2 regions of the Variovorax sp. GW821-FHT09A10 genome follow, and region 1 is predicted to be linked to the other one. Evidence: riboswitches for the same ligand, from Rfam matches in the RefSeq annotation. Region 1 holds a riboswitch; the other holds the start of a gene.
The links. A riboswitch is a leader RNA that binds a small molecule or an ion and turns the genes downstream of it on or off. The one in region 1 is predicted to bind glycine.
Positions count from the first base shown of each region.

Region 1 (14,395 bases):
CTCCAGGGTCGCGATGAACTGACCCGCTTCGAGCAGGCTTTCATGCGTGCCCGTATCCAGCCATGCATAGCCCCGCTGCATGATCTGCACGTTCAGCTGATCAAGGTCCAAATACGCCTGGTTGACCGCCGTGATCTCCAGCTCGCCGCGCGCGCTGGGCTTCACGGCCTTGGCGATGTCGACCACCTGGTTGTCGTAGAAATACAGGCCGGTCACGGCGTAGCTGCTCTTGGGCTTGACGGGCTTCTCTTCGATGCTGCTGGCCTTGCCGTTGGCATCGAAGGCAACCACGCCGTAGCGCTCGGGGTCGTTCACGTGGTACGCGAACACGGTCGCACCGCGCTGCTTGGTGTCGGCATCCGACAGCAGATGCACGAAGTCGTGCCCATAGAAGATGTTGTCCCCCAGCACCAGCGCGCTCGGCGAATTGCCCACGAACTTCTCGCCGATGATGAAGGCCTGCGCCAGGCCATCGGGACTCGGCTGCACCGCGTACTGCAGGTTGAGGCCCCACTGGCTGCCGTCGCCCAGCAGTTGTTGGAAGCGCGGCGTGTCCTGCGGCGTGCTGATGATCAGGATGTCGCGCATGCCGCCGAGCATCAGCGTGCTCAACGGGTAATAGATCATGGGCTTGTCGTACACCGGCAGCAGTTGCTTGCTCATGGCGAGCGTGGCCGGGTGCAGGCGGGTGCCGGAGCCACCGGCAAGGATGATGCCTTTGCGTTGCGTCATGGGGTCTTCTAGTGTGGGAGGCCGGGAAAAATCAGTCGGTCAGAGCGTCTCGCGCAACATGCGTGCCACGCCTTCCTGCCAGGGCGGCAGTCGCAGGCCGAAGGTGGTCTGCAGCTTGGTGGTGTCGAGCCGCGAGTTGTGCGGGCGCTTCGCGGGCGTCGGAAAGGCGCTGGTGGGCACGGCCTCCACGGCCTGCGGGCCGGCCTTGAGTTCGACGCCAGCCTGCTGCGCCATCTCGAGCACGAAGCGCGCGTAGCCGTGCCACGTGGTCTCGCCGCCGGCGATGGCGTGGTACAGCCCGGCCTTGGTCGGGTCTTGCAAGGTGGCGCGGATGGCGTGTGCAGTGATATCGGCCAGCAACTCGGCCCCGGTGGGGGCGCCGAACTGGTCGTCGATGACCGTGAGCTTGTCGCGCTCCTTGGCCAGGCGCAGCATGGTCTTGGCGAAGTTGCCGCCGCGTGCGGCGTACACCCAGCTGGTGCGAAAGATCAGGTGCTTCGCGCAATGCTGCGCCACCAACTGCTCGCCTTCGAGCTTGGTCTGGCCGTACACGCTGAGCGGGCCGGTCGCGTCGTCTTCTTTCCAGGGGCGGGTGCCGCTGCCGTCGAAGACGTAGTCGGTGGAGTAATGCACCATCAGCGCGCCGATCTGCTGCGCGGCCTCGGCCACCACGCCGGGCGAGGTGGCGTTGAGCTTGCGCGCAAAGTCGGGCTCGCTCTCGGCCTTGTCGACGGCGGTGTGGGCGGCGGCATTGACGATGACGTCAGGGCGCACGGCCAGCACCGTGGCGGCCAGCTGCTCGGGACTGCTGAAGTCGGCGTGGAAGTCGGTGCTATCGAAGTCCAGCGCGACCAGTTCGCCGAGCGGCGCGAGGCTGCGCTGCAACTCCCAGCCGACTTGTCCACCTTTGCCGAGCAGCAGCAACTTCATGCGGAAGCCTTTGCAGGCGCAGCGTCGTACTGCTTCTCGACCCATTCGCGGTACGCGCCGCTTTGCACGTTGCGCACCCAGTCACCGTGGGCGAGGTACCACTCGACGGTCTTGCGGATGCCGGTGTCAAAGGTCTCGGCGGGCTTCCAGCCAAGCTCGGCCTCGAGCTTGCGCGCATCGATGGCATAGCGGCGGTCATGGCCCGGGCGGTCCGTGACGTAGGTGATCTGTTCCTTGTACGGCTTGCCGTCGGCGCGAGGGCTCAGTTCGTCGAGCAGCGCACACACGGTGTTGACGATCTCGATGTTGGGTTTCTCGTTCCAGCCGCCGACGTTGTAGGTCTCGCCGAGCTTGCCGGCCTCGAGCACGCGGCGGATGGCGCTGCAGTGGTCCTTCACGTAGAGCCAGTCGCGCACCTGCATGCCGTCGCCGTAGACGGGCAGGTTCTTGCCGGCCAGCGCGTTGACGATCATCAGCGGGATCAGCTTCTCGGGGAAGTGGAACGGGCCGTAGTTGTTCGAGCAGTTGGTGGTGACCACCGGCAGGCCGTAGGTGTGGTGCCAGGCGCGCACGAGGTGGTCGCTGGCGGCCTTGCTGGCCGAGTACGGGCTGTTGGGCTCGTACTTGTTCTCTTCGGTGAAGGCCGGGTCGGTCTTGGAGAGCGAGCCGTAGACCTCGTCGGTCGACACATGCAGGAAGCGGAAGGCGGCCTTCTGGTCGGCCGGCAGTGCGTTCCAGTAACCGCGCACCGATTCGAGCAGGCGGAAGGTGCCGAGCACGTTGGTCTGCACGAAGTCTTCGGGGCCGTGGATCGAACGATCCACATGCGATTCCGCGGCAAAGTTCACGACGGCACGCGGTTTGTGCTCGGCCAGCAGGCGATCGAGCAGCGCGCTGTCGCCGATGTCGCCCTGCACGAAGACATGGTTCGCGTTGCCCTTGAGCGATGCGAGGGTCTCAAGGTTGCCTGCGTAGGTCAGCTTGTCGAGGTTCACCACGGGCTCGTTGCCCTGCGCGATCCAGTCGAGTACGAAATTGGCGCCAATGAAGCCTGCGCCGCCGGTAACCAGGATCATGGAGTCCCCACCTGTAGAAAAAAGTTTGCTTTACCGAAAATCAACATTCAATTATCCCATCGGTGTGAAGTGCCGATGTACAGGGCTTGGCCGGCTTGCGGGGCCCGCCTACAATCGCCAACAATTGCAGGAGAGCGGGCCTCCACGGAGGCCCTACCGAAGGCGCAAACTCCCATAAACGCTCAGGTCGGCCCGACGACATTCCAGGCAACGCCACGGAATTTCGGCAAGGGGTCAGTACTGCACTCATCGATACAGCCGTCTGGAGAGCCGTCACGCCATGTGGCGCACCGAAGGAGCAAACCCGCTGCGGGTGCAGCAGGGTGAATCTCTCAGGTACCGAGGACAGGGGGAGCGGCAACTTGGACAGCGGTCGTCCGGTTGCTTGCTATTTTTTCAATAGCACTCCACGCCCGCCGTTCAAGCGCTGCAAACTCAAAGGTACTTGCAATGCGTGTGATCGTTCTTGGCGCCGGCCTGCTCGGCGTGACGTCGGCCTACTACCTCCAGCAACTCGGCCACGAGGTGACCGTGATCGACCGGCAGGCCACCCCGGCCGCCGAAACCAGCTTCGCCAACGGCGGCCAGATCTCGGTCAGCCATGCCGAACCCTGGGCCAATCCGAGCGCGCCGCTGAAGGTGCTGCAATGGCTCGGCAAGGAGGATGCGCCGCTGCTCTTTCGCATCCGCGCCGACATGCGCCAGTGGCTCTGGGGTCTGCAGTTCCTGCGCGAATGCACCCCCGCGCGCACCCGCCACAACATCGAACAGATCGTTCGTCTCGGTACATACAGCCGGGAAATGTTGCAGCAATTGCGTCGAGACACCGGCCTGAACTATGACCAGCGCACGCAAGGCATCCTGCACTTCTACACGACGCAAAAAGAATTCGACGGCGCCCTCGCGCCCGCCGAGCAGATGCGCGCCCTGGGCTGCGAACGCCTGGTCATCTCGGCCGACGAGGCCATCAAGATCGAACCCGCCCTCGCCCACATCCGCCCCCAACTCGCCGGCGCCACCTACACCGCCGAAGACGAATCGGGCGACGCCAACCGCTTCGCGCGCGAGCTGGTGAAGCTGGCCGAGGCGGCCGGCGTGAAGTTCCTCATGAGCCACACGGTGACCGCGCTGCGCGAAGCCGGCGGCAGCATCGACCACGTCGAGGCGACCGACAACGAAGGCCGCTTCCAGCGCATCCGCGGCGACGCCTTCGTGCTTGCGATGGGTTCGTTGAGCCCGCTGTACGCCGCGCCGCTGGGCATCCGCCTGCCGATCTACCCGGCCAAGGGCTACTCGGTGACGCTGCCCGTGAAGGACGCATCGAAAGCGCACCAGGTCTCGCTCACCGACGACGAATACAAGCTGGTGTTCTCGCGCTACACCTCCGAATCGGGCGACCGCCTGCGCATCGCCGGCACGGCCGAGCTCAACGGCTACGACCGCGACCTGAACCGCGTGCGCTGCGAAGCCATCGTGCGGCGCGTCGAAGAGCTCTTCCCTGGCGCCGGTGACACCGAGCGCGCGCAGTTCTGGACCGGCCTGCGCCCGGCCACGCCGAGCAACGTGCCGCTGATCGGCAAGACCAAGCTGCCGAACCTGTTCCTCAACACCGGCCACGGCACGCTCGGCTGGACGCACGCCTGCGGCTCGGGCAAGTCGATTGCGCGCATCGTGAGCGGACTGGCGCCCGAGGTCGATTTCGCGTTCGCCGGCATGCCGGCGCCCGCGCCGCGCGCACTGCAACCGGCCTGAACGCGACCGGCGCCGGACCTCAGTCCGGTGCGGTGAACACCGTCAGCACGCCGGTGTAGCCGTACAGGTGATGGCGCGCGATCTCGCCCGCGGCGAAGAAGCCGACCAGCGGCACGTCGCCCAGCGCATGCCGCACGATCTGCAGCTCGGCGCCCGGCGCACCGAAGTGCGGGCCGCCGCGCCCCGAGCAGCTCACGTACACCGCGCCCGCGATGCGCCGCGCGGGATGCGGCGCGGCCTCGGCCTCGCCGGCCGCCACGGCGCGCGCGGTGGCCAGCGTCTGTTCTTCGGGCTCGAGCTCTTCGCGGATCTCGGCGCAGATGCGCATCAGGTCGGCGCGCGCCGCCTGCGCGTTGCGGCGGCAGAAACTCAGCCGCATGCCGGCCTCGGCGTTGTCGGCAATGGCGATGCCGCGCCGCGTCGGGTCGAGGCCGATGATGTGGCGCACCAGCACGTCGGCGCCCAGGTCGCCGGTGCGGCGAATGCCGTCGCTGCCCGCGTCGGCCAGGCCGACCAGCGTGTTGCGCACGGCGTCGATGGCCTCCTGCGGCCGGTCGAGCGACACCTGCAGGTCGGCCAGCAGCACGTCGAGCGCCGGTTCGCCGTCGAGCGCCAGCAGCAGGTTGCCGTCGGCCTCGGTGATCTCGCGCTCGCGCGCGCCGCCCGTGCGCAGCGGCTGGCAGCCCTGCGTGACGCGCGACACCAGCCGCACGCCCTCGCCGAACACCACGCCCGACAAGCCGCCCGAGAACACACCGCCCGCCGCGCCGTGGCCGCGGATGTTGCCGTTGCCGCCGACCGCGAACTGCAGCGCCCCGCCGCGGCCGGACGAGAGCCCGCCGAACAGGTAGCCGGTGTCGGTGCGGCCCGCCATCTCGCCGATGAGCTCGCCCAGGTCGGGCGTGGCGGGGTCGGCGTGCACGAGCGCGGTGTGCGCCTCGAAGCCGCTCATTTCGGAGCTGCCCAGCGGCGCCACGCCCGAGAACACGCGGTACTGGTCGCTGGGCAGCGCGCACAGCATCAGGCTCAGGCCGGGCTCGTCGAAGTACTCGGCGTTGTTGGCCGACACGCCGATGCCGACCGTGCCCGACCAGTCGGTGACCTCGGGCAGCTCGGCGCTCAGGTGATCGAGGATCTCCTGCGCCTCGCTCGCGTAGTGGTCGGTGATGTAGAGCAGCCCGAGCGTCGGGTTCGACGCGTAGTCGGGCAGCGCCATCTGTGCGCGCAACTGGGCCAGCACGAGGCCGGCGGCCATGCGCCATTGCGGGTGGGTGGCATGGCCGGTGGGAAACAGTTTCATGGTGCGTACCGACCCGTGCGTCGTCGTCTGGAAAGGTGTCTGTAAGACGTCAGCGCCGGCCGGAGGTTCGCTTGCGCGCGGCGGTGGACGTGGTTTTCTTGCGCGCGGCGGGTGCCGGCGCGGCTTTCTTGGCGGCGGCCTTCTTCGCCGCGGTCTTGGCGGCCGGCTTGCGCGCCGCCGTCGCCTTGCCGATGACCTGCCCCACGGCGTCGGCCAGCGGCTGCGCCATGGCCGGCACCTTGAGCTGCGCCGCGTCCTGCAGCGCCGTGCTCGCGATCTGCTGGAACTGCTCGGTGAGCGAGCCCCACCATTGCATCGGGTCGACGACGCCGGCGGCGCCGTTGGACGCTGCGGGCTTGGCGCGCGATGTCTTCTTCGGCGCCGGGGCTTCCTCTTCCGCTTCTTCCTCGGCCTCGTCGAACTCTTCTTCCTCTTCCTCGACGGCTTCCGGTTCGGGCCGCGGTGCGGGGGCAGGGGCAGGGGCAGGGGCAGGGGCAGGGGCAGGGGCCGGTGCAGGCGCCGGCGCCGGCGCCATGGCCGCTGCCTGCTTGGTGAACGCGCTGGCGATGTCTTCCATCCGCACGTTCATGCCGCGCAGGGTCGACAGCGTCATCTTCTGCACCTCGAGCGCCTGGATGGTCGCCTTGAGCGCATGGCCGTTCTGTTCGAGCCAGTACTGGACGGTCTTGAGTTCCTGGATGCGCTTGTCGACCTCTTCGACGCTCATGGTGGGCGCGACCCAACTCGCCAGGCTGGGGATGCCGGGCACCGAGCCGGAGCCCGCGGCGGCACCGCCGGCGAGGTTCTTCAGGAAGTCGAATCCGGGGACGAACTGGCTGAAGTCGAAGGGTTTGCTGGCGTTGCTCATGCGGGAGGTCTCCTGGCTGGGTTTTCTTGTGCTGCCAGCTTACTCCAAGCCCTTTGCAAGCGAATCAGAGCTCGTCCCTGACCCGGCTGAAAACCTTCCAGAAATTCGCGTCCTGCGAGGTCGCGAAGTTGATCCGCATCATCGTGCTCGGCGGCCTGCGCGCATGGAACAGCGAGCCCGGCGCCAGCAGGTAGCCCTGGTCGAGCATGCGTTGCGTGAGCGCGTCGGTGTCCACGCCCGTGTCGACCCAGCCGAACAGCCCGGCCGGCTCCGAGGCGAAGGTGCAGCCGTGCGACATGGCCAGCTTCACCGCGCGGCCACGCGCGCCGTCCAGGCGGATGCGCACGCGCTCCGAATGGCGGCGCAGCTGGCCCTGGTCGATGCACCACGACAGCGCCCGCTCGAACAGCGTGGGCGAGGTCAGCGTGGCCAGCAGCTTGGTCTCCAGCAGCCGCTCTTTCAGCGCGGGCGAGGCGGCCAGGAAGCCGATGCGCCAGTTGGGTGCCAGGATCTTCGCGAAGCCGCTGACGTAGATGGTGCGCTGCAGCCCGTCGAGCGCACTCAGGCGCGTGGCGTGCTCCGGCGCGAGGTGGCTGTAGGTGTCGTCCTCGACGATGTGGAAGTCGTGTTCGTTGGCCAGCTTGAGCACGCGGTGCGCGCTGCCCGGCGTGAGGCTGTAGCCGGTCGGGTTGTGCAGCACGCTCACGCTGACGAAGAGCTTGGGGCTGTGCAGCTTGCAGTACTGCGCCATCACGTCGAGGTCGGGCCCGTCGGCGCGGCGCGGCACCGGCAGGATGCGCATGCCCAGCGCTTCGAGCCGGGCGAACTCCAGCGCCCAGCCGGGCTCCTCGACCATCACCGGATCGCCCGCGCGCAGCAGCGTGCGGCTCACGATGTCCAGCGCGTGCGTGGCGCCGATGGTGGTGACGATCTGGTCGGGCCCGGCCGGCACGTTGATGCGCACCAGCTTCTGCGACAGGCTGCGGCGCAGCGCGAGGTCGCCCGAGGGCTCGCCGTATTGCAGCGACAGTTCCTGCAGCGCCGACGTGGTCGTCACGCGGCGCACCGCGGTCGCCAGGAAGGTCGAGGCCATCCAGTCGGGCGGGAACACGCCCATGCCCGGCTGCGGCTTGTCGCTCGGGCGGTGGAACATGCTGCGGATCAGCGAGCTGGCATCGGCCGGCACGCGCGAGGCCATCATCGGCGGGACCTCGGGCGCGGCATGCGCCGGGTTGCGCGAACTCTCGGGCACGGGTGCCGCGTCGCGCACATAGAAGCCGCGCTGGCGGCGCGCCTCGACCAGGCCCTGCGCGAGCAACTGGTCGTACGCGGCGACCACGGTGTACGGGCTCACGCCCTGCTGGCGTGCGCACTCGCGCACCGAGGGCAGGCGTGCGCCGGGGGCCAGCAGCCGGTTGCGGATGCGCTCGGCGAGGCGATCGGCCAGCTGCCCGGTCAGGGACTGGGTGGAGGTTCGGGTCAGCATCGGATCGGGCTGCATCGCACAGAGAGCGAGAAAAGGGCGGCGTGTGTCGAAGGAATGACCAATACAGATTTCAGATTTGTTCGATCATCTGTACTGGAACTGTAATGGTCTCAAGTTTAGAGTCTGTGACATGAACTGGCAAGAATTCACCGCGCTGCTGGTGCTGGCCACGGCGATGAGCTTCTCGCCCGGACCCAACACCACGCTCTCCACCGCCCTGGCGGCCAACGGCGGCCTGCCGCGTGCGATGCGCTTCGTGGTCGCGGTGCCGGTGGGCTGGACCTTGCTGCTCGCCATCTGCGCGGCCGGCCTCGGCGCGCTGGTGGTGGCGATGCCGCCGCTGCGCCTGGCGATCAAGGGCCTGGGCATCGCCTACCTGCTGTGGCTGGCCTACAAGCTCAGCGGCAGCGCCCAGCTCGGCAAGGCCGACAACGCCAGCCTCTCGGTCGGGTTCACGCAGGGCGTGATGCTGCAGTTCGTGAACATCAAGGCCTGGCTGCTGGCGCTCACGCTGGTGGCGGGCTGGATCGCCGGCCAGCCCGACGCGCTCGCGCGCTTCGCCATCGTCGCGCCCGTGATGCTGACCTATGCCTTCACGAGCAACTTCGCCTATGCGCTGGTCGGCGCGCTGCTGCGCGAGTGGCTGGCCAAGGGCACGCGCCTGCTGTGGTTCAACCGCGCGATGGGCCTCGTCCTCGTGCTCACGGCCTGGTGGATGGTGGGCGTATGAAGCTCGCCCTCAAGGACGAAACGCTGGGCATGTGGCTCGGCATGGTCGGCGTCGCGCTGTTCGCCATCACGCTGCCAATGACGCGGCTGGCCACGGGCACGCAAGACGCGCCGCAGCTGTCGCCGTGGTTCGTCACGGTCGGGCGCGCGGCACTGGCGGGCGTGCTGTCGGCCATCTTCCTGCTGGTCACGCGCTCGCCGCGTCCGGCGGCGCACCAGTGGAAGCCGCTGGGCATGGCGGTGCTGGGCAACGCGATCGGCTTTCCGCTCTTGCTGGCCTTTGCGCTGCGCGTGGTCACGGCCAGCCATGCGGCGGTGGTGACGGCGCTGCTGCCGCTGGTCACGGCCGCGGTCGCGGCCTGGGTGCTGCACCAGCGCGCGCGCCTCGGCTTCTGGCTCTGCGCCGTCGCGGGCAGCCTGCTGGTGGTGGTGTTCTCGGTGCTGCGCGCACAGCAGAGCGGGCACGGCTTCGGTTTCGAATGGGCCGACCTGCTGCTGGTCGGCGCGGTCATCGCGGCCTCGGTCGGCTACATCTACGGCGCGCAGGTCACGCCGTCGCTGGGCGCCGAGCGCGTGATCTGCTGGGTCTGCGTGATGGCACTGCCCGTGACGCTGCCCGCCACGATCGCCCTGTGGCCGCAGCAGCCCGTGGCCGCCTCGGCCTGGGTCGGCTTCACCTACGTGGGCATGTTCTCGATGTGGATCGGCTTCTTCGCCTGGTACCGCGGCCTGGCCCTGGGCGGCGCGCTGCGCGTGAGCCAGACGCAGCTGCTGCAGCCCTTTTTGTCGATCCTCGCGTCGATCCCGCTGCTGGGCGAACCGCTCGACCTCGTGACGCTGGGCTTCGCCGCCGCCGTGGTCGCCACGGTGGTCGTGGGCAAGCGGCTGTCGCAACCGCAGGCCGCGCCTGCCGTTCCGCGCGGCGCCGAGCCGCAGGCCAGGAGCTGACGACCATGACGCTGTTCAGCCATGTCACCGTCGGCTGCACCGACCTGTCGCGCGCCGCCGCCTTCTACGACGCGGTGCTGGCGCCGCTCGGCCTGATCCGCCGCCCCGTGACGCCCGACGGCGGCCCCGACGCCGCCTGCTGGATCGTGCCGGGCCAGACGCTGCCGCGCTTCTACGTGTACATCCCGCTGGACGGCGAACCCGCCAGCGCCGGCAACGGCAGCATGGTCGCGTTCTGCGCGCCCTCGCCGCAGGCCGTTCATGCCGCCCACGAGGCGGCCCTGCGCCACGGTGGCCGCGACGAAGGCGCGCCCGGTCCCCGCCCCCGCTACGGGCAGGGCTATTACGGCGCCTACCTGCGCGACCCGGACGGCAACAAAATCCATGTCGTGCACCGTGGCGACATCCCGCCGCCCTGACCCCACACTCAGACTCACCTCACCTCTCATCCGCCAGAAAGAAGAAAGCCTCCCATGAACTGGAAACTCGCCGCCCGCGCCGCCAAGATGAACCCTTCGGTGCTGCGTGAAATCCTCAAGGTCACCGAGCGCCCCGGCATCATCAGCCTGGCCGGCGGCCTGCCTTCGCCCAAGACCTTCCCGATCCAGGAATTCGCCGACGCCTGCGCCGAAGTGCTGCACAACGACGGTGCCGCCGCGCTGCAGTACGCCGCCAGCGAAGGCTATGCGCCGCTGCGCCAGGCCGTGGCCGACATGCTGCCCTGGGACGTCGACGCGTCGCAGGTGCTCATCACCACCGGCTCGCAGCAGGGCCTCGACCTCGTGGCCAAGGTGCTGATCGATCCGGGCAGCAAGGTGCTCGTCGAGACGCCCACCTACCTGGGCGCGCTGCAGGCCTTCGGCCCGATGGAGCCGCACCCCGTGGGCGTGGCCAGTGACGACGACGGCGTGATCGTCGACGACCTCGTGGCCAAGGCGGCCGACGCGCGCTTCGTCTACCTGCTGCCCAACTTCCAGAACCCCACCGGCCGCACCATGACCGAGGCGCGCCGCGCCGCCGTGTCGGCCGCCGCAGCCGCCGCCAACCTGCCGATCGTCGAAGACAACCCCTACGGCGAACTCTGGTTCGACGAAGCCCCGCCGCTGCCGCTGGCCGCGCGCAACCCCGAGGGCGTGATCTACCTGGGCTCGTTCTCCAAGGTGCTGGCCCCGGGCCTGCGCCTGGGCTTCCTGGTGGCGCCGAAGGCCATCTTCCCCAAGCTGCTGCAGGCCAAGCAGGCGGTCGACCTGCACACGCCGATCTTCACGCAGCGCATGGTCTCGGCCGTGATGAAGGACGGCTTCCTGGACCGCCACGTGCCCACCATCCGCGCGCTGTACAAGCGCCAGCGCGACGCCATGATGGCCGCGCTCACGCGCGAGATGGCCGGCCTGGACGTGAAGTTCAACGCGCCCAAGGGCGGCATGTTCCTGTGGGCGCGCCTGCCCGAGGGCATCGACACCGTGACCCTGCTGCCCAAGGCGGTCGAGCGCAACGTGGCCTTCGTGCCCGGCGCGCCGTTCTACGCGGGCGAAGGCGATCCGCGCACGCTGCGCCTGTCGTTCGTGACCGCCAGCGTCGAAGAGATCGACACCGCCATCGCCGCGCTGGCCGTCACGCTGCGCGAAGAGCTGGCGCTGCTGGCCCCCGCCCACGCCTGACAGGGCCGACGACGATGCACATCGCCATCCTCACCTTCGACGGCTTCAACGAGCTCGACTCGCTGGTCGCGCTCGGTGTGCTCAACCGCGTGAAGAAGCCGGGCTGGCGCGTGACGCTGGCCTCGCCCAGCGCCACCGTGACCTCGATGAACGGCGTCACGGTGCATGCCACCGCGACGCTCGAGGCGGCCTGCGAGGCGGGCGCGGTGATCGTCGGCAGCGGCATCCGCACGCGCGAGATCGCCGCCGACGCGGGCCTGATGGGCGTGCTGCGCGGGCTCGACCCGTCGCGCCAGCTCATCGGCGCGCAATGCTCGGGCACGCTGCTGCTGGCCAAGCTCGGCCTGCTGGGCACCGTGCCGGCCTGCACCGACCTCACGACCAAGCCCTGGGTGCAGGAGGCCGGCGTCGAGGTGCTCAACCAGCCCTTCTTCGCGCAGGGCAACGTGGCCACCGCGGGCGGCTGCTTCTCGGCGCCCTACCTCGCGGCCTGGCTCATCGCGCGCACCGAGGGCCTCGAGGCCGCGAAGAGCGCGCTGCACTACGTCGCGCCGGTCGGTGAAAAAGACGACTACGTGGCGCGCGCGCTGCGCAACATCGAACCGTACTTGCAGGCCACGGCCGACGCCCTCTCCGCACAAGGACACTGAACACATGCTCAACATCTGGGGCCGCATCAGTTCGATCAACGTGCGCAAGGTCGTGTGGTGCGCGCAGGAGCTCGGGCTCGACTTCCAGCGCACCGAGGCTGGCGGCAAGTTCGGCGTGGTGCAGACGCCCGAGTACCGCGCGCTCAACCCGAACGCCATGGTGCCCACCATCGACGACGGCGAAGGCGCCGAGCGCGTCACGCTGTGGGAGTCGAACGTCATCGTGCGCTACCTGTGCGCCCGCTACTCGCACGGCACGCTCTACCCGAGCGAGCTGCCCGCGCGCTTCGACGCCGAGCGCTGGATGGACTGGCAGCAGACCACGCTCAACCGCGCCAGCCGCGACGCCTTCGTGCAATGGGTGCGCACGGCGCCCTCGGAGCGCCAGCCCGCGCTGATCGCCGCGTCGGTGCGCGAGAGCGAGGCGCTGTTCGCCATGCTCGACGCGCACCTCGCGCAGCGCCCCTACATGGCCGGCGAGCGCTTCACCATGGCCGACATCCCGATCGGCTGCGAGGCGCACCGCTGGTTCGGCCTGCCCGGCGCCGAGTACCGCCGGCCGACCTGGCCGAACGTCGAGCGCTGGTATTCGGAACTGCTTTCCCGCCCGGGCACGCGTGGCGTGCTTGATTTATCCCTCGAATGACCCTGATGAAATCCCGCCCCTTCAAGCAAGTCGACGTCTTCACCGCCACCGCCTACTACGGCAACCCGCTCGCGGTGGTGATCGACGGCCAGGACCTGGACGACGCCGCCATGCAGCGCTTCGCGCAGTGGACCAACCTGTCGGAGACCACCTTCCTGCTGCCGCCGACCGACCCGGGCGCCGACTACCGCGTGCGCATCTTCACGCCCGGCGGCGAGCTGCCCTTTGCCGGCCACCCGACCATCGGCAGCTGCCATGCGTGGCTGCAGGCCGGCGGCAAGCCCAAGGTGGCGGGCCGCGTGGTGCAGCAGTGCGGCGCGGGCCTGGTGCCGCTGCGGCGCGACGGCGAGCGCCTGGCCTTTGCCGCGCCGCCGCTCAAGCGCAGCGCCCCGAGCCCCGCGCTGCTGGCCAAGGTGGCCGGCGCGCTGGGCCTGAAGGCGCAGCAGGTCATCGCGGCGCAGGTGCTCGACAACGGCCCGGTCTGGTTCGGCCTGCTGCTGAACGACGCCGACGCCGTGCTGGCGCTGCAGCCCGACCACCGCGCGCTGAAGGAACTGGGCGTGAAGGCCGGCGTGGCCGGCGTGCCCTCGGCGCACGACACCTCGCTGCTCATCGGCCGCTCGAACCGCGAGGCGCGCGCCTTCGGCAACCGCCCCGCCACGCCGAACGACGACGGCGCCAAGATCGACCTCGAGGTGCGCGCCTTCGCCGAGCCCATCGGCGTGCAGGAAGACCCGGTCACCGGCAGCCTCAACGCCAGCCTGGCCGAATGGCTGATCGCCGACGGCCACATGCCCGAGCGCTACCTGGCCGCGCAAGGCCAGTGCCTGGGCCGCGCGGGCCGCGTGCACATCGAGCGCGACAGCGACGGCACGATCTGGGTCGGCGGCGATGCCGTGACCTGCGTCGACGGCCACGTCACGCTCTGAACGAAAGCCACACCATGCACCCCGCCGAAGTCGACCACCTGGTGATCGCCGCCGCCTCGCTGGCCGAGGGCGTGGCATGGTGCGAGGCCACGCTCGGCGTCACGCCCGCGCCGGGCGGCGTGCACCCGCTGATGGGCACGCACAACCAGCTGCTGAACATCGCGAGCGCCGCGTTCCCGCGCGCCTATGCCGAGATCATCGCGATCGAGCCCGGCAAGGCGCCGTCGCGGCCGAAGACGCGCCGCTGGTTCGACCTGGACGACGCCGCGCTGCAGGCCGCGCTCGCGCAGCGCGGCCCGCGGCTCATTCACTTCGTGGCGCGCGTGCCCGATGCACACGCCGCCACGCAGGCACTCGCGCGCGAGGAGCATGCGCACATCGACCGCGGCCACCTGCTCGAAGCCTCGCGCGACACACCGGCCGGCCGGCTCGAATGGCAGATCACGGTGCGCGACGACGGCCAGCGCCTGTTCTACGGCGCGCTGCCCACGCTGATCCAGTGGGGCGCGGTGCACCCCACCGACGCCATGCCCGCCTCGGGCCTGGCGCTGCGTTCGCTGCGCGTGGCGCATCCGCGCGCGCCGGCGCTGTCGGCCGCGCTCACGGCCATCGGCATGGGCGGCCTGCCGGTCGATGCCGGGCCGCCCAACCTCGTCGCCGTGCTCGACACGCCGCGCGGCCCCGTCAC
Region 1 is NZ_JBWKPT010000009.1:110,046-124,440, reverse strand. Features, by position in the region: gene rfbA (glucose-1-phosphate thymidylyltransferase RfbA) at 1-732, opposite strand, end outside; gene rfbD (dTDP-4-dehydrorhamnose reductase) at 772-1,662, opposite strand; gene rfbB (dTDP-glucose 4,6-dehydratase) at 1,659-2,738, opposite strand; glycine riboswitch at 2,856-2,946, shown strand; glycine riboswitch at 2,991-3,097, shown strand; gene AC07Q9_RS26360 (D-amino acid dehydrogenase) at 3,189-4,490, shown strand; gene AC07Q9_RS26355 (FIST signal transduction protein) at 4,510-5,790, opposite strand; gene AC07Q9_RS26350 (PhaM family polyhydroxyalkanoate granule multifunctional regulatory protein) at 5,840-6,658, opposite strand; gene AC07Q9_RS26345 (aminotransferase-like domain-containing protein) at 6,723-8,144, opposite strand; gene AC07Q9_RS26340 (LysE family translocator) at 8,275-8,874, shown strand; gene AC07Q9_RS26335 (DMT family transporter) at 8,871-9,821, shown strand; gene AC07Q9_RS26330 (VOC family protein) at 9,833-10,240, shown strand; gene AC07Q9_RS26325 (aminotransferase-like domain-containing protein) at 10,295-11,482, shown strand; gene AC07Q9_RS26320 (DJ-1/PfpI family protein) at 11,497-12,132, shown strand; gene AC07Q9_RS26315 (glutathione S-transferase family protein) at 12,137-12,778, shown strand; gene AC07Q9_RS26310 (PhzF family phenazine biosynthesis protein) at 12,784-13,707, shown strand; gene AC07Q9_RS26305 (VOC family protein) at 13,722-14,395, shown strand, end outside.

Region 2 (14,395 bases), on a different contig from region 1:
GGCAGCGACACGGCCGCCACGATCAGCTCGCGCAGCAACGCGCCCACATGGATCACGCGGCACTCGGCGCCCAGGTCGGCGCGCGTGCCGGGCTCGACGAAGACCGTGCGCATCTTCACCTCGCCCGCCATGCGGATCTGGTGCGGCATGCCCGGCGGCACCCAGACGCCGCGCCCCGGCGGTACCACCCAGCTGCCGGCCGCGGCGCCGACCATCATCACGCCCGAGATCGCGTGGATGAGCTGCCCGCGCCGGTGCGCGTGCGGCGGAATGAAGGCGTCGCCCGCCGGGTCGGTGGCCAGCACGGCGACCGCGCGCGGGGTCGATTCGCCTTCGTCGGGGCGCAGATTCAGTTTGTCCATTTCACGACGATGTTTGCACATTCATAGCGAGAACATCTTTCCGTGTCTTCCTACGATGGCTTTTCTCCCTCTTTTTCTCCAACCGGACATCCAGGAAAGAAGCCATCGCATGAACACGCGCCGACTCGGGCTGCTCACCGGCACCCATGCCGTCAACGACCTCTACCAGGGCCTCGTGCCCGCGCTGCTGCCCTTCATGGTGCTGGAGCGCGGCTACAGCTACACGGCCGTGAGCGGCCTGATGCTGGCGGCCACCGGGCTGTCGAGCGTGGTGCAACCGCTGTTCGGCCTGTACGCCGACCGCCACCCGCGCGCCTGGCTCGTGCCCGTGGGCTTCCTGGTGGCGGCGCTGGGCGTGGTGCTGGCGGGCCTGAGCCAGAGCTACCTGCTGACCTGGATCGCGGTCGCGCTGTGCGGGCTGGGCATCGCGGCCTACCACCCGCCCGCCACCGTGGCCGCGCGCGCGGCCGGCGGCGCCTCGCAGAAGGCGATGAGCGTGTTCTCGGTGGGCGGCACCATCGGCGCCTCGTTCGCGCCCGTGTTGGCGGCCACGGTGGTCGGCGGCGGCAGCCTGTCGCGCAGCTATCTGCTGGGCATTCCCGCGGTGGCGATGGGCGTGGTGTGGCTCGCGGCCAACGCGCGGCGCAGCGCGGCCGCCCAGCACGCGGCCACGGTGGCGCGCGCCGCGCAGGCCCGCGCCCAGGTGCTGAAACCGCACAACGACTGGCGCGCCTTCAGCCTGCTGGTCGCGACCATCGTGGGCTGGTCGATCCCCTACGTCACGGTGCTGTCGATGCTCTCGCTGCGCATCACGCGCGACCTGCACGGCAGCACCTTCCAGGGCGCCGCGGCACTCACCGCCTTCACCGCCGCAGGGGCCGTGGGCACGCTGGCCGGCGGCTGGCTCGGCGACCGCATCGGGCGCATGGGCACCATCCGCAGCGGCTATCTGCTCGCGCTGCCGGCCATGGCGGGCCTCGTGCTTTCCTCCACGCCCGGCGCGGCGCTGGCCTGCACCGCGTGGCTCGGCATGAGCATGTTCCTGCCCTTCGCCGCGCAGGTGACGCTCGCGCAGGACTACCTGCCGCGCAACCCGGCCACCGCCAGCGGCATCACGCTCGGCCTCGCGCTCTCGGTCGGCGGGCTGGTGTCGCCGCTGTTCGGCCTGCTGTCGGATGCACGCGGACTCGGCGTGACGCTCACGGTGGTGTTGTGCGTGCTGTGCGTCGCGACCGTGCTGGCCTTGCGGCTGCGCAACCGGACGGTGCAGGTGATGACGGGCGAGGCTGCGGCGGCCTGAGCCCAACCCCACGCTCCCGGTGCACAGGGCACTGGGTGCTTCCCGCAGCGAAATCAAGGAGGAGCCGAAGGCGGGGGACATTCGCGGAGGGAAGCACCCGGTGTCCTGTGCACGCGCCCTGAACCACGGACCACCGAAATCCGTGGGCGATTCAACGCCGCACGCCTCCTCTTTCACTGCCAGAATCGACGCAAGCTTAGACGTCGAGCCTGACAGACAAGAAGAAGGAAAGAGAAGGACGCCATGCACCGAATCGTCGCCCAGGGCTGCAGCCTTGTCGCTGCCGGCTTGCTGGCCACCGCCGGTATCGCGGCCACGCCGGCCGCCGCGCCCGTTGCACCAGCAGCCGCCCCCGCCAACCCCACCAATCCCGTCACCCACCTTGCCGAAGTGGAAAGCGCCGTGCGCGCCTGGGCCGCCGCCTGGTCCGCGCGCGACGTGGAGCGCTACCTCGCCGCCTACGCGAGCGACTTCACCCCCGCGCGCGGCCAGACCCGCGAGCGCTGGGAGGCCGACCGGCGCGCCCGCATCACGGGCAAGTCGCGCATCAGCGTGGGCATCGAGGGGCTGGTGATCAGCGTCCAGGGCACCTCGGCCAGCGCGCAGTTCCGGCAGGTCTACCGCGCCGACGCGCTCACCGAAACCGACCGCAAGACGCTCGAGCTGCAGCGCGTGGGCACGCGCTGGCTGATCCGCAAGGAGAGCGCGGGCAACTGACGCGCCCCCTTGTCCCTGTAAGGCAAATGGTTCACGAAGATGTCACCACTTGCCACGATGCTGCAGCCTTCGACCTCCGAAAGCTGTGGCCGCCATGTTCCCCACCAAGACCGAGAAGGCACGCGACGAACTCCAGGCCGGGCAGCGCACGCTCAGCCAGCGTGAGCGCGCCCTGCTGCTCATGGCCGACGGCCGGCGCTCGCTGACCGACTTCAGCCCGCTGTTCCCCAGCCGCGTCGAGGCCGAGCAGGCGATCCAGGGGCTGATGCAGCGCGGCTACCTGCAGGTCGCGCGCCCGGTCGCGCCGCCTCCGGCACCCGCCCCCACGCCCGTCCCCGCCGCCGAGCCGATCCAGGTCGCCACCTCGGCCGACAGCTTCGACGGCAAGCGCTCGCTGGCCACCACGCGCATGTTCCTGTTCGACATCTGCGAGCGCATGTTCGTGCGCCGCGACCCGCGCTTCGCCAACCAGATGCGCGACGCCCTGCGCGAGGCCCGCGACCGCGAGGCCATGCTGACCATCGCCGCGCTGATGCTCTCCGAGATCGAGAAGGCCGCCGGCCCCGAGCGCGCCGACTCGCTGCGCGAGCGCATCGACAAGCTGCTGCCGCCGGCAGAAACCGTGCACTGAACCTCGCGAGAGCGGGTCGACATCCCCTGTTCAGGGGACGCGGACCTGCGGGGCTCGCTGCTAGAACTCACCTCCCAACTCAAGGAGGTTCAGCATGCCAAATCCGCAGAGCTATCACTTCACGCTTCCCAAGTCGAAACGACCGGGCGAAGTCTCCCTCAACGAGCCCTGGTACCCCGGCGTCCAGCCGTACTGGCCGACATGCACGACGAAACGATCGGTCGATCCGATCATGGGCATCACCACGGTGGTCATCCATGCCACGGCCGGCGGATCGTCTTCCGGTGCCATCTCGGTCATGAAGAAGCCGACCGACGCTGCCTCGTTTCACTGGCTGGTGCCCGATGAGGACGAGGCCCAGCACGGCGAACTGGTGTGGGCCTGCGTGCCCGAGGCGCTCGCTGCGTGGCACGTACGCAATGCGGCCTCGCATCCCGATGTGAACGACGGGGCCAAGCGGGTCAACCACTGGTCGCTTGGCATCGAGGTCGTGAACAAGCAGGAACTCGATCCGTTCTCCGATTGGCAAGTCGAAATCACGGCGCGCATCGTTCGCCACTGCTGGGCCAAATACCCCAACCTGGCCCATGTGGTCTCGCACGCCAAGCTGGACCCCGACCGCCGCACCGACCCCGGCACCCTGTTCGACTGGGAGCGCTTCAAGCACCTGGTCCTGAATGGCGAGGCCGATGCCATTCCCGTGGCGGTCGCCTCCGCCATGCCGCTCTCCCGCATCAGGCCGTCCCAGGCCGCGGGTTGCTGCCACACCTGAGGCCCCCACAGGCACGTCGACACCAGCCCCGGCCCCGCGATCCACTACACTCGCCGGGTCAGGAGAGAGCCCCGCGCGACGGGGCCGCCGAAGGCGCAGGGGTTCCCCGAACGCTCAGGCAAAAGGACTGACAAGACGCCGGCAACCACCGGCGTTTCCTTGCTGGAGAGAGGCCGTGGCATTGCACGCGGCCCACCGAAGGAGCAAACCCCGATCGTGGGGCGAATCTCTCAGGTAAAGCGGACAGCAGGGGTGGCCCGTGGCGTTGCAGCCATGGATTTCGACTGCCCCTTTGGAGTGCCCCGTGGCCGCTTCCTCCGCTTCTGACGCCCAACTTCTCAAGACCCCGCTGTACGACCTGCACGTGGAGCTCGGCGCCCGCATGGTGCCCTTCGCCGGCTATTCCATGCCCGTGCAGTACCCCGCCGGCCTCATGGCCGAGCACAAGCACACGCGCGACGCGGCCGGCCTGTTCGACATCTCGCACATGGGCCAGCTGCGCCTGGTCGGCCCCGATGCCGCCGCCGCGTTCGAAACCCTGATGCCCGTCGACGTGGTCGACCTGCCCGCCGGCAAGCAGCGCTACGGCCTGCTGCTGAACGACGAGGGCGGCATCCTCGACGACCTGATGTTCTTCAACGAAGGCAATGGCTCGCTCTTCGTGATCGTGAACGGCGCCTGCAAGGTGGCCGACATCGCCCACATCCAGGCCAGGATCGGCGCGCGCTGCCAGGTGCAGCCCCTGCCCGACCACGCCCTGCTCGCGCTGCAAGGCCCGCAGGCCGCGGCCACGCTGGCGCGCCTGTCGCCCGGCATCGAGCGCTTCGTGTTCATGACGGGCGGCGCGGTGCAGATCGGCGGCATCGCGGCCTTCGTCACCCGCAGCGGCTACACCGGCGAAGACGGCTTCGAGATCTCGGTGGCCGCAAAAGACGCCGACGCCCTCGCCCGCCTGCTGCTCGCGCAGCCCGAGGTGAAGCCCGTCGGCCTGGGCGCGCGCAACTCGCTGCGGCTCGAAGCCGGCCTGTGCCTGTACGGCAACGACATCGACACCACCACCACCCCGGTCGAAGCCTCGCTCAACTGGGCGATCCAGAAGGTGCGTCGCACCGGCGGTGCGCGCGAAGGCGGCTTTCCGGGCGCGGCCAAGGTGCTGGCCCAGCTGGCCGCCGTCGCCTCGGGCGCGGCCGGCCACACCGACCACAAGACGCTCACGCGCAAGCGCGTCGGCCTCGTGGCACTCGAACGCATCCCGGTGCGCGACGGCACGCTGCTGCAGTCGCTCGAAGGCCACGACATCGGCGCCGTCACCAGCGGCCTGCTCGGCCCCACGGCCGACCGCTGCGTGGCCATGGGCTACGTGGCCGCCGCCTTCGCCGAGCCCGGCACGCGCGTGCAGGCCATCGTGCGCGGCAAGCCGGTGCCGATGGAAGTCTCGACCATGCCTTTCGTGCCGACGCGCTACTACCGCGGCTGACCGACACTGAACCCCGCAGACCCGGCTAGGCTCTGCACCCCGATTCCATTTTTTCCACGAGGAGTTTTTTCATGAGCATCAAATACACCAAGGACCACGAATGGGTGGCGGCCGAAGGCGGCGCCGCCACCGTCGGCATCACCGTGCATGCGCAGGACGCGCTGGGCGACGTGGTGTTCGTCGACCTGCCTGAAGTGGGCAAGACCTTCGCGCAGGGCGAGGTCGCCGGTGTGGTCGAGTCGGTGAAGGCCGCCGCCGATGTGTTCATGCCCGTGTCGGGCGAGATCACCGAAGTCAACGAAGCGCTGCGCGCCGACCCGTCGCTGGCCAACAGCGACCCGCTGGCCGCCGGCTGGTTCTTCAAGGTCAAGCTGAGCGAACCCGCGCAGCTCGACGCCCTGCTCGACGCCGCCAGCTACGACAAGTTCGCCGCCGAATCCTGATCCGCTGAACAGCCGTTTCCTCGCACCTTCGTTCCTTCTCCCCCGAGCCTTCACCGCCATGCCGATTCCCGCCCTTCCCTCTTTGCAAGAACTAGAGAACGCCGAAGAATTCCTCGCCCGCCACATCGGCATCGATGCGGCGGACGAGGCGCGCATGCTGCCGGTGATCGGCTCCGAAACGCGTGCGGAACTCATCGACGGCATCGTGCCGGCGGCCATCCGCCGCGCCCGGCCGATGCGCCTGCCCGCGCCGGTCACCGAGGCCGACGCGCTGGCCGAGCTGAAGACGCTGGCGTCGAAGAACAAGGTGTTCAAGAGCTTCATCGGCCAGGGCTACTACGGCACGCACACGCCGGGCGTGATCCTGCGCAACATCCTGGAGAACCCCGCCTGGTACACGGCCTACACGCCCTACCAGGCCGAGATTTCGCAGGGCCGCATGGAAGCCCTGCTCAACTTCCAGACGATGGTGTGCGACCTCACGGGCATGGCCATCGCCAACGCCTCGATGCTCGACGAGGCCACGGCCGCCGCCGAAGCCATGACGCTCGCCAAGCGCAGCGTGAAGAGCAAGAGCAACGTGTTCCTCGTGTCAGGTGACTGCCACCCGCAGACCATCGAAGTCATCAAGACCCGCGCCGCGCCGCTGGGCATCGAGGTCAAGGTGAGCACGGTGTCGGAAACGCTGCCGCACCTGATGGTGAGCGGCGAGTTCTTCGGCGTGCTCGCGCAGTACCCGGCCACCACCGGCCACGTGCACGACCTGCGCCCGCTCGCAGGGCACGCGCACCAGTGCGACGCCGCCTTCATCGTCGCGGCCGACCTGCTGGCGCTGACGCTGCTGGTCGCCCCCGGCGAGTTCGACGCCGACATCGTCTGCGGCACCACGCAGCGTTTCGGCATGCCGCTGTGCAACGGCGGCCCGCACGCCGCCTACCTGGCCTGCCGCGATTCGTTCAAGCGCTCGCTGCCCGGCCGCCTCGTCGGCGTGAGCGTCGACACGCACGGCCAGCCCGCCTACCGCCTCGCGCTGCAGACGCGCGAACAGCACATCCGCCGCGAGAAGGCCACCTCGAACATCTGCACCGCGCAGGTGCTGCCGGCCGTGGTCGCCAGCATGTACGCCGTGTACCACGGCCCCGACGGCCTCACGCGCATCGCACAGCGCGTGGCCGTGCTCACCGCCATCCTCGCCAAGGGCCTGTCGCAGATGGGCCGCGAGCCGGTGAACACCACCGCCTTCGATTCGCTGACGATCCGCACCGGCGACGACACCGCCGCGATCATCGAGCGCGCACAGGCCGGCGGCGTCAACCTGCGCCAGCGCCTGCAGCAGCACCTGGGCATCTCGCTGGACGAAACCACCACGCGCGCCGACATCGAAACCCTGTGGGCCCTGTTCGTGCCCGCCGGCACCGCGATGCCGCGCTTCGACGAACTGGCCGCCAACACCACGCCGCTGATTCCCGAGGACCTGCGTCGCACCAGCGCCTTCCTCACGCACCCGGTGTTCAACACCCACAAGAGCGAGACCGCGATGCTGCGCTACATCCGCAGCCTCTCGGACAAGGACCTCGCGCTCGACCGCAGCATGATCCCGCTGGGCAGCTGCACCATGAAGCTCAACGCGACCAGCGAGATGATCCCCATCACCTGGCCCGAGTTCGCGAACATCCACCCCTTCGCGCCCGCCGACCAGCTGCAGGGCTACGCCCAGCTCGACGCGCAGCTGCGCGCCTGGCTGTGCGAGGCCACCGGCTACGCGGGCATCAGCCTGCAGCCCAACGCGGGCTCGCAGGGCGAGTACGCGGGCCTGCTGGCCATCAAGTCCTTCCATGAAGCCAAGGGCCAGGGCCACCGCAACATCTGCCTGATTCCCTCGTCGGCCCACGGCACCAACCCGGCCAGCGCCCAGATGGTGGGCCTGCAGGTGGTGGTGACGGCCTGCGACGCGCAAGGCAACGTCGACATGGACGACCTGAAGCGCGCCTGCGAGAAGCACAGCGCCCACCTGGCCGCCGTGATGATCACCTACCCCAGCACGCACGGCGTGTTCGAAACCCGCGTGAAGGAACTGTGCGAGCTCGTGCATGAGCACGGCGGCCGCGTGTACGTCGACGGCGCCAACATGAACGCGCTGGTCGGCGTGGCCGCGCCGGGCGAGTTCGGCGGCGACGTGAGCCACCTGAACCTGCACAAGACCTTCTGCATCCCGCACGGCGGCGGCGGCCCGGGCGTCGGTCCGGTCTGCGTGGTCGAAGACCTCGTGCCCTACCTGCCGGGCCATGCCACGGCCGGCGTGCCCTCGAACGGCGTGGGCGCCGTGTCGGCCGCGCCGCTGGGCAATGCGGCCGTGCTGCCGATCAGCTGGATGTACTGCCGCATGATGGGCGCCAAGGGCCTGCAGGCCGCGACCGAGACGGCCATCCTCAGCGCCAACTACATCAGCGCGCGCCTGAAGGACCACTACCCCACGCTGTACGCGAGCCCCAACGGCCACGTCGCGCACGAGTGCATCCTGGACCTGCGCCCGCTCAAGGACACCAGCGGCGTCACCGCCGAAGACGTGGCCAAGCGCCTCATCGACTACGGCTTCCACGCGCCCACGCTGAGCTTCCCCGTGCCCGGCACGCTGATGGTGGAGCCCACCGAAAGCGAACCGCTGGCCGAACTCGACCGTTTCGTCGACGCGATGATCGCCATCCGCGGCGAGATCCGCCGGGTGGAAGAAGGCGTCTGGTCGAAGGACGACAACCCGCTCAAGCACGCGCCGCACACTGCCGCCAGCCTGCTGGGCAGCGAGTGGAGCCACCCCTACTCGCGCGAACTCGGCGCGTTCCCGCTGGCCGAACTCAAGCAGGCCAAGTACTGGCCGCCGATCGGCCGCGTCGACAACGTCTACGGCGACCGCAACCTGTTCTGCAGCTGCGTGCCGGTGGGCGAGTACCAGGAAACCGAAGAGGCCTGAGCGCGAACGATCGTCAAAAATGAAAAAGGGGCGCCGCATGGCTTGCGGCGCCCCTTTTTATTTTCTTTCGCCCGTTACGGCGCCTTCTTGCCGGCCTGCTTCGCCACCTCGCCGGTGGCGATCTGCGCGCGCAGCCCGCGCAGGCTGGCCTTCATCTTGCGCTCGTTCTCGGGCCCCATGCGCACCAGGATCTTCTGGCCGGCCGAGAGCGATTCGAGCTTCGGGTCGACGTACTCGTAGCGCACCCAGGGCCGCTGCGAGGGAATCTCGCCCTTCACCTCGACCAGCTTCACCTGCACGGGCCCGGTGGGCTCGGGGGCCTGCAGCAGGTGGTCGATCACGGCGATGAAGCGGTCGTTGAAATAGCGCCCCGGATAGCCCAGCTCTTCGTACGCCTGCTGGAACAGCGGGTACAGCCGCGCATACACCGCCGCCGCCTTGGCCGGATCGACCGCCCCGGCCAGCATCACCATGCCGTTGTAGCGCGCCGCGTTGTTCGCCGCGATGGTCTGCACGCCGCCCTGCTGCGGCCCCTCGGTGATGAAGCGCTGCGGCGCGGGCTGTACGGGCCACTTGCTGGCGGGTGCCTGCTCGCGCGGCAGGTTGTCGACGGTGGCCACGAAGCGCCGCACCACGCCGTCGGACTGCAGGTAGGCCGCGACGGCCTTGCCGCCCAGCAGCTCGGTGAGCGCCTTCATCACGCGCGCATCGGAACTGGCCAGTGCGGGCAGCGCGGCATCGGGCGGGGCCAGCGCCTCGACCGGGTTCTGCGGGCCCTTGGGCTCTTCGGCCTTGGGCGGCTCGGGGGGCGCGTCGTTCGGTGCGACGGCCACGGGCGCGGTCGGCAGCGGCGCCAGTTGCTGCTGCTGGTACCAGCGCCAGCCGAAATAAGCCGCCACCAGCACGACCAGCGCCAGGCCGACGATGGTGCCCATCGGCGCTTCCTTGCGGGGTCGGAATTCAGGGGTGTCGCGGGGGGAGTCGGCGTCGGACATGGGCGGTTTCCTTTTGCGGGATGGCAGTGGGGAGACGAAAGGCAATGGTGCACCAGGATGGCCTGCACGGCCCGCACGATCGCCACGTTCTCGTAACCCCCTGTGACGCCCCACCCGCGCCGAAGTTCAGTCGCTCACGCTGTCACTCGCCGCCGATGCGCACCACATGCGCCTCGCGCGGATCGACGCGGCCCGCGTGCAGGTCGGCGATCACCGCCTGCGCATGCGCGAAGCCGCGGCCCTGAGCCAGCGTCATCCAGCGGTTGCCCGGGCGGCTCAGCTCGGCGATGAAGCGGCCCTGCGCGTCGTTGAAGCGGCGGTTGACCTCCTGCGGGCCCCAGTCGGCATTGCGCTTGCGGATCTGCACGGGCGCGAAGTAGAGCTTCGGCGTGGGGCCGGGCAGCGCGCTGGTGTCGCCCAGGAATTCGGTCTTCTGCGCCGAACCCGCATAGCAGTCGTACACCAGCGATTCGCCGAAGTGGTGGTGCACGGTGGTGCGCAGGTCGTCGTGGCCCGCGAAGTCGACGTACAGCGTGGGCACGTCGGCCGCGAGCGTCGCGATCTCGCCGTAAGCCACCGTGCGGTCGTAGCAGCCCAGCGCCTCGACGAAGGCGCGGTTGCCTTCCGAGGTGGCGGCGATGAGTTGCAGGCCTTCGCGGCGGCCGAGGCAGAAGGCCGTGCCGAACGCCGTCTTGCTCGAGGCGCTCGACACCACCACCTGCGTCGCGCCGAAGAAGCCGTTGTCTTCGAGGAAGTCGGCCAGCATGAACGAGGTGATGAACAGCGGGCGCACCAGCATCTGGTAGTCCTCCAGCGCGGCGACGTAGCCCGCGTCGTGGCTGCAGCGCATGTACTGGTTGTAGGCCGACACCAGTTCGCTGCGGTGCGCCGCGCCGTCGTAGAAGCCGCGCGGCGTCACGCGCACCGGCTGCATGCGCAGGTGGCTCGCAATGGAAAAGTAGCCGTAGAAGCGCTCGCCCACCGCCACGCCTTCCACGTTCGATGCCACCACGTCGGCAAAGCCCCAGGCCGGCATGTGGCCCCAGTCGGCGTCGCCGGTGGGAAAGAACTGCCAGTACTTCATCACCGCATCGCCGAAGGCCGCGTAGGTGATGTTGTTGGTGGTGAGCGAGAAGCGCTCGATCTGCATCAGCACCTCGCCCGGCTGCAGGCTGCCGGCGTCTTCCGAAGTGACGATGCGGGTGGTTCCGAGTGCGTTCTTGCGCGTTTCGAGGCGGGTTAAAGTGAATGCGTTGTTCATTCGCAAACTGTAGGACGGCCCGCTTCGCCGCGGGTTCGGAAACCCGGTCCATGCCCGCCGCTCCCCGCTCCAAGCCCCTGAAACGCCCCACGCAGGCGCGCAGCAAGTTCACCGTGCAGGCCATCTACGACGCCTTTGTTCGGATTTGGCGCGCGCAGGGCTGGGAGGGCGTGACCACGCGCGCCGTGGCGCTCGAGACCGGCATCGCCGTCGGCACCTTCTACGACTACTTTCCCGACAAGGAAGCCCTGCTCTCGGGCTATGTGCGCCACTGCGTCGAGGCGCTGCTGGCGCGACTCGACGCGGACGTGATCGCTCCTTCAGGCATCGACTGGCGCGAGCGCACGCAGCGCCTCGTGCGCCTCACCTGCGACACGCGCACCGACGGCTTGCCCGCCTTCGACCACGAGATGCTGATGCTCGAGCACCGCGTGGCCGAACCCAAGCACCACCGGCGCGTGTACGACGAGCTTCTCGCGCGCTGGACGCGGGCCTTCGCCGCCTGCCGCGACCTGCAGCCGCCGCCCTCGCCCGCCACCGTGCAGGCGCTGCTGACTGCGGCCTGGGGCGGGCGCCGCTACCGGCTGCTGGTGCAGCCCGACCCCATCGACGACGCGTGGGTCGCAGAGATGGAAGCGATGGTCAGGGCGCGGCTGTCGGCGCGCTGAGCGCCTGCAGCCACGCCAGCGTGCCCTGCAGCTCGGCCGGACGGATCTCGTGTGCGCCCGGAAAGTCCGAGCCCGACAGCGCCAGCGGCAGCCCGCGTGCCAGCTCGCGCGTGGCCTGCGCGGCGCTTGGTGGAATCACGTTGTCGGCGCTGCCGTGGCTCACCCACAGCGCCTTGCCCGCGAAGGCCTCGGGCGGTGCGATGTGCGGCACCACCTCGGGCAGCAGCCGGCTGTGCCACACCAGTGCGGCACGCAGTTTCTCGGGCTGCGTGAGCAGCAGCGACAACGACATGATCCCGCCCTGGCTGAAGCCGCCGACCACCACGCGCTCGGGCGGAATGCCCAGCTGCTGCGACGCCGACGTGACCATCTCGCCGATGAGGAAGCGGCTTTCGCGCTCCTGTTCTTCGTCGATGCGGCGCCCACCGTCGGCCAGCACCTGGAACTCGAACCAGGCGTAGGAACCGGGCGACAGCACGTACGGCGCGCGCAGGCTCAGCACGTGGAACTGCGGCGGCATCATGCGCGCCAGGCCGAACAGGTCCTGCTCGTTGCTGCCCACGCCGTGCATCAGCACGAGCAGCCAGGGTTCAGGGCCGCCCGAGGGTGCGGGGTGGTGCAGGAACTGCAGGGGCAGATGGAGCGATGTCATGGGTCGGAAGGGCTCGAAAAAAATGACGGACGGCGCGGCTCAGCGAAAGCCCTTGGCCAGCGCCCGCGTGACCTCGGCCGAGGACACCTCGCGGCAGCCGGTGGCGTTCTGCCCCGACCACAGCGGAGAAAAATCGCCGCTGCCCTGCGCCTCGGCCTTGGCGCGCAGCGGCGCGATGCCCGAGGTGGCGAGCGGAAATTCCGGCGCCGGGCCGATGGCACCCAGCTCGCGCATCACGCGGTTGACGATGCCGCGCGCCGGCCGGCCGGTGAACAGGTTGGTGAGCGCCGTGTGGCGCGCGGCCTCGCTCTTCAGCGCCGCACGGTGCAGCGCGCTGGTCGAGGCCTCGGGCGTCAGCAGATAGGCCGTGCCGATCTGCACGCCGGCCGCACCCAACGCCATGGCCGCGGCCACGCCGTCGGCATCCGCGATGCCGCCCGCCGCGATCACCGGCACCTTCAGTGCATGCACCAGCTGCGGCAGCAGCGCGAAGGTGCCGAGCTGCTTCGTGAGGTCGTGCGACAGGAAGTGGCCGCGGTGCCCGCCGGCCTCCAGCCCCTGCGCGATGACCGCGTCGGCTCCCTTGGCTTCGAGCCACAGCGCCTCCTCGACGGTGGTGGCCGAGGCCAGCACCTTCGCGCCCCAGCCGCGCACCTTGGCCAGCAGCGGCTCGGGCGGCAGACCGAAATGGAAGCTCACCACCGGCGGCTTGAACTCGGCCACCAGGTCGGCCACCTCGGCGCTGAAGGGGTTGCGCCCCGGCCCGTTCGGAATGGCGGCGGGGTCGATGCCGAACTCGGCGTAGTACGGCGCGAGCGCGCCGCGCCACACGGCTTCGCGCTCGGCACTCGGCACCGGCGGCGTGTGGCAGAAGAAATTGACGTTGTAGGGCTTGTCGGTGCCGGCGCGGATTGCCGCGAGTTCGCTGCGCATCGCGTCGGGGCTGAGCATCGCGCCCGGCAGCGAGCCCAGGCCGCCTTCGTTGCACACCGCAATCGCCATCGCACTGCCCTGCGCGCCGGCCATCGGCGCCTGGATCAAGGGAAGCTCGGTGCCGAGGATCTGTTGCAACGTCGTCATTCGGGGTGCGCTCCTGTGTCCGTGTGTCGAATGACGGCATTCTCCGGCGAAGCCGGTGGGCGCTGTGGCTGCGGGGTCATCGCGGGCGCAGCCGCCCGCCGGCTCAGCGCGCCTTGCCGAAGTCCTTCAGCTTGAAATCGGTGTCGTCCTGGTAGCCGTACAGGCGGCACACCGCGCGGAAGTCGTCCACCGCAAAGCCGGTCCAGGTGTAGTTGCGGGCGCGGCGGCCCGTCTGGCGGCTCTGCACGTCGAAGGACAGCGAGGCCTTCGGCTCCGGCAGGTTGATCGTCTTGTGCAGGCTGGGCACGAACTTGAAATCTTGCGTCTCGAAGCGCTTGGAGGCACCGAGCGCCGTGCGCACGACGATGGCCTCGGGCGTGAACTCGTAGCGCGACACGAACAGGTAGTCGCGCCGCACGGCGACGATGACCACGAGCGCCAGCAGCAGCGTCACCGCATAGAACAGCGGCGTGTTGATCGTGCGGTCGACCAGGAAGCGGTAGGCGTAGTTGAACACCAGCGAGGTCAGGCCGACCATCAGCACCAGCTGCCCGAGCTGCATCAGCAGCCACTTGCCTTTGTGCGAGACGGAAACGATCACGACCGTTTCACTCCTCGCTGGTCCACTCCACCTGCACGCCCAGGCTGCGCAGGTTTTCCACGAAGCGCGGGTGCGCGCGCCGGATCGGCGTGGCGTTGCGGATCTCGGACTTGCCTTCGATGCTCGCGGCCACCATGAACAGCGCGATCGCCACGCGGATGATGTAGGGGCTCTCGACCACCGCCGGCGTGAGCGCGTGGCCACCGAAGGTGATGAGCCGGTGCGGGTCGGACGAGAACACGTGCGCGCCGAACTTCGACAGTTCGCCGGTCCAGCCCAGCGCGCCGTCATACACCTTGTTCCAGAACATCGCGTTGCCCTGCGCGCGCACGCCCAGCGCAATGAAGATCGGCAGCAGGTCGACCGGGAAGTACGGCCACGGCGCGGCCTCCACCTTGGTGAGCACGTTGCTGGTGAACGGCGTCTGCACCTTCAGCGGACCGCTGCGGATGGCGCGCGACCAGCCGT
Region 2 is NZ_JBWKPT010000002.1:1,325,532-1,339,926, forward strand. Features, by position in the region: gene AC07Q9_RS12950 (AraC family transcriptional regulator) at 1-362, opposite strand, end outside; gene AC07Q9_RS12955 (MFS transporter) at 472-1,662, shown strand; gene AC07Q9_RS12960 (L,D-transpeptidase Cds6 family protein) at 1,906-2,379, shown strand; gene AC07Q9_RS12965 (hypothetical protein) at 2,474-3,010, shown strand; gene AC07Q9_RS12970 (N-acetylmuramoyl-L-alanine amidase) at 3,105-3,782, shown strand; glycine riboswitch at 3,832-3,922, shown strand; glycine riboswitch at 3,935-4,039, shown strand; gene gcvT (glycine cleavage system aminomethyltransferase GcvT) at 4,087-5,259, shown strand; gene gcvH (glycine cleavage system protein GcvH) at 5,331-5,702, shown strand; gene gcvP (aminomethyl-transferring glycine dehydrogenase) at 5,761-8,670, shown strand; gene AC07Q9_RS12990 (DUF3014 domain-containing protein) at 8,745-9,665, opposite strand; gene AC07Q9_RS12995 (DUF2855 family protein) at 9,808-10,926, opposite strand; gene AC07Q9_RS13000 (TetR/AcrR family transcriptional regulator) at 10,977-11,594, shown strand; gene AC07Q9_RS13005 (alpha/beta hydrolase) at 11,569-12,246, opposite strand; gene AC07Q9_RS13010 (NAD(P)H-dependent flavin oxidoreductase) at 12,286-13,326, opposite strand; gene AC07Q9_RS13015 (hypothetical protein) at 13,430-13,927, opposite strand; gene AC07Q9_RS13020 (UDP-N-acetylglucosamine 1-carboxyvinyltransferase) at 13,935-14,395, opposite strand, start outside.
Region 2: linked by a shared signal. The riboswitch ahead of gcvT (glycine cleavage system aminomethyltransferase GcvT) and the one ahead of AC07Q9_RS26360 (D-amino acid dehydrogenase) in region 1 are both predicted to bind glycine.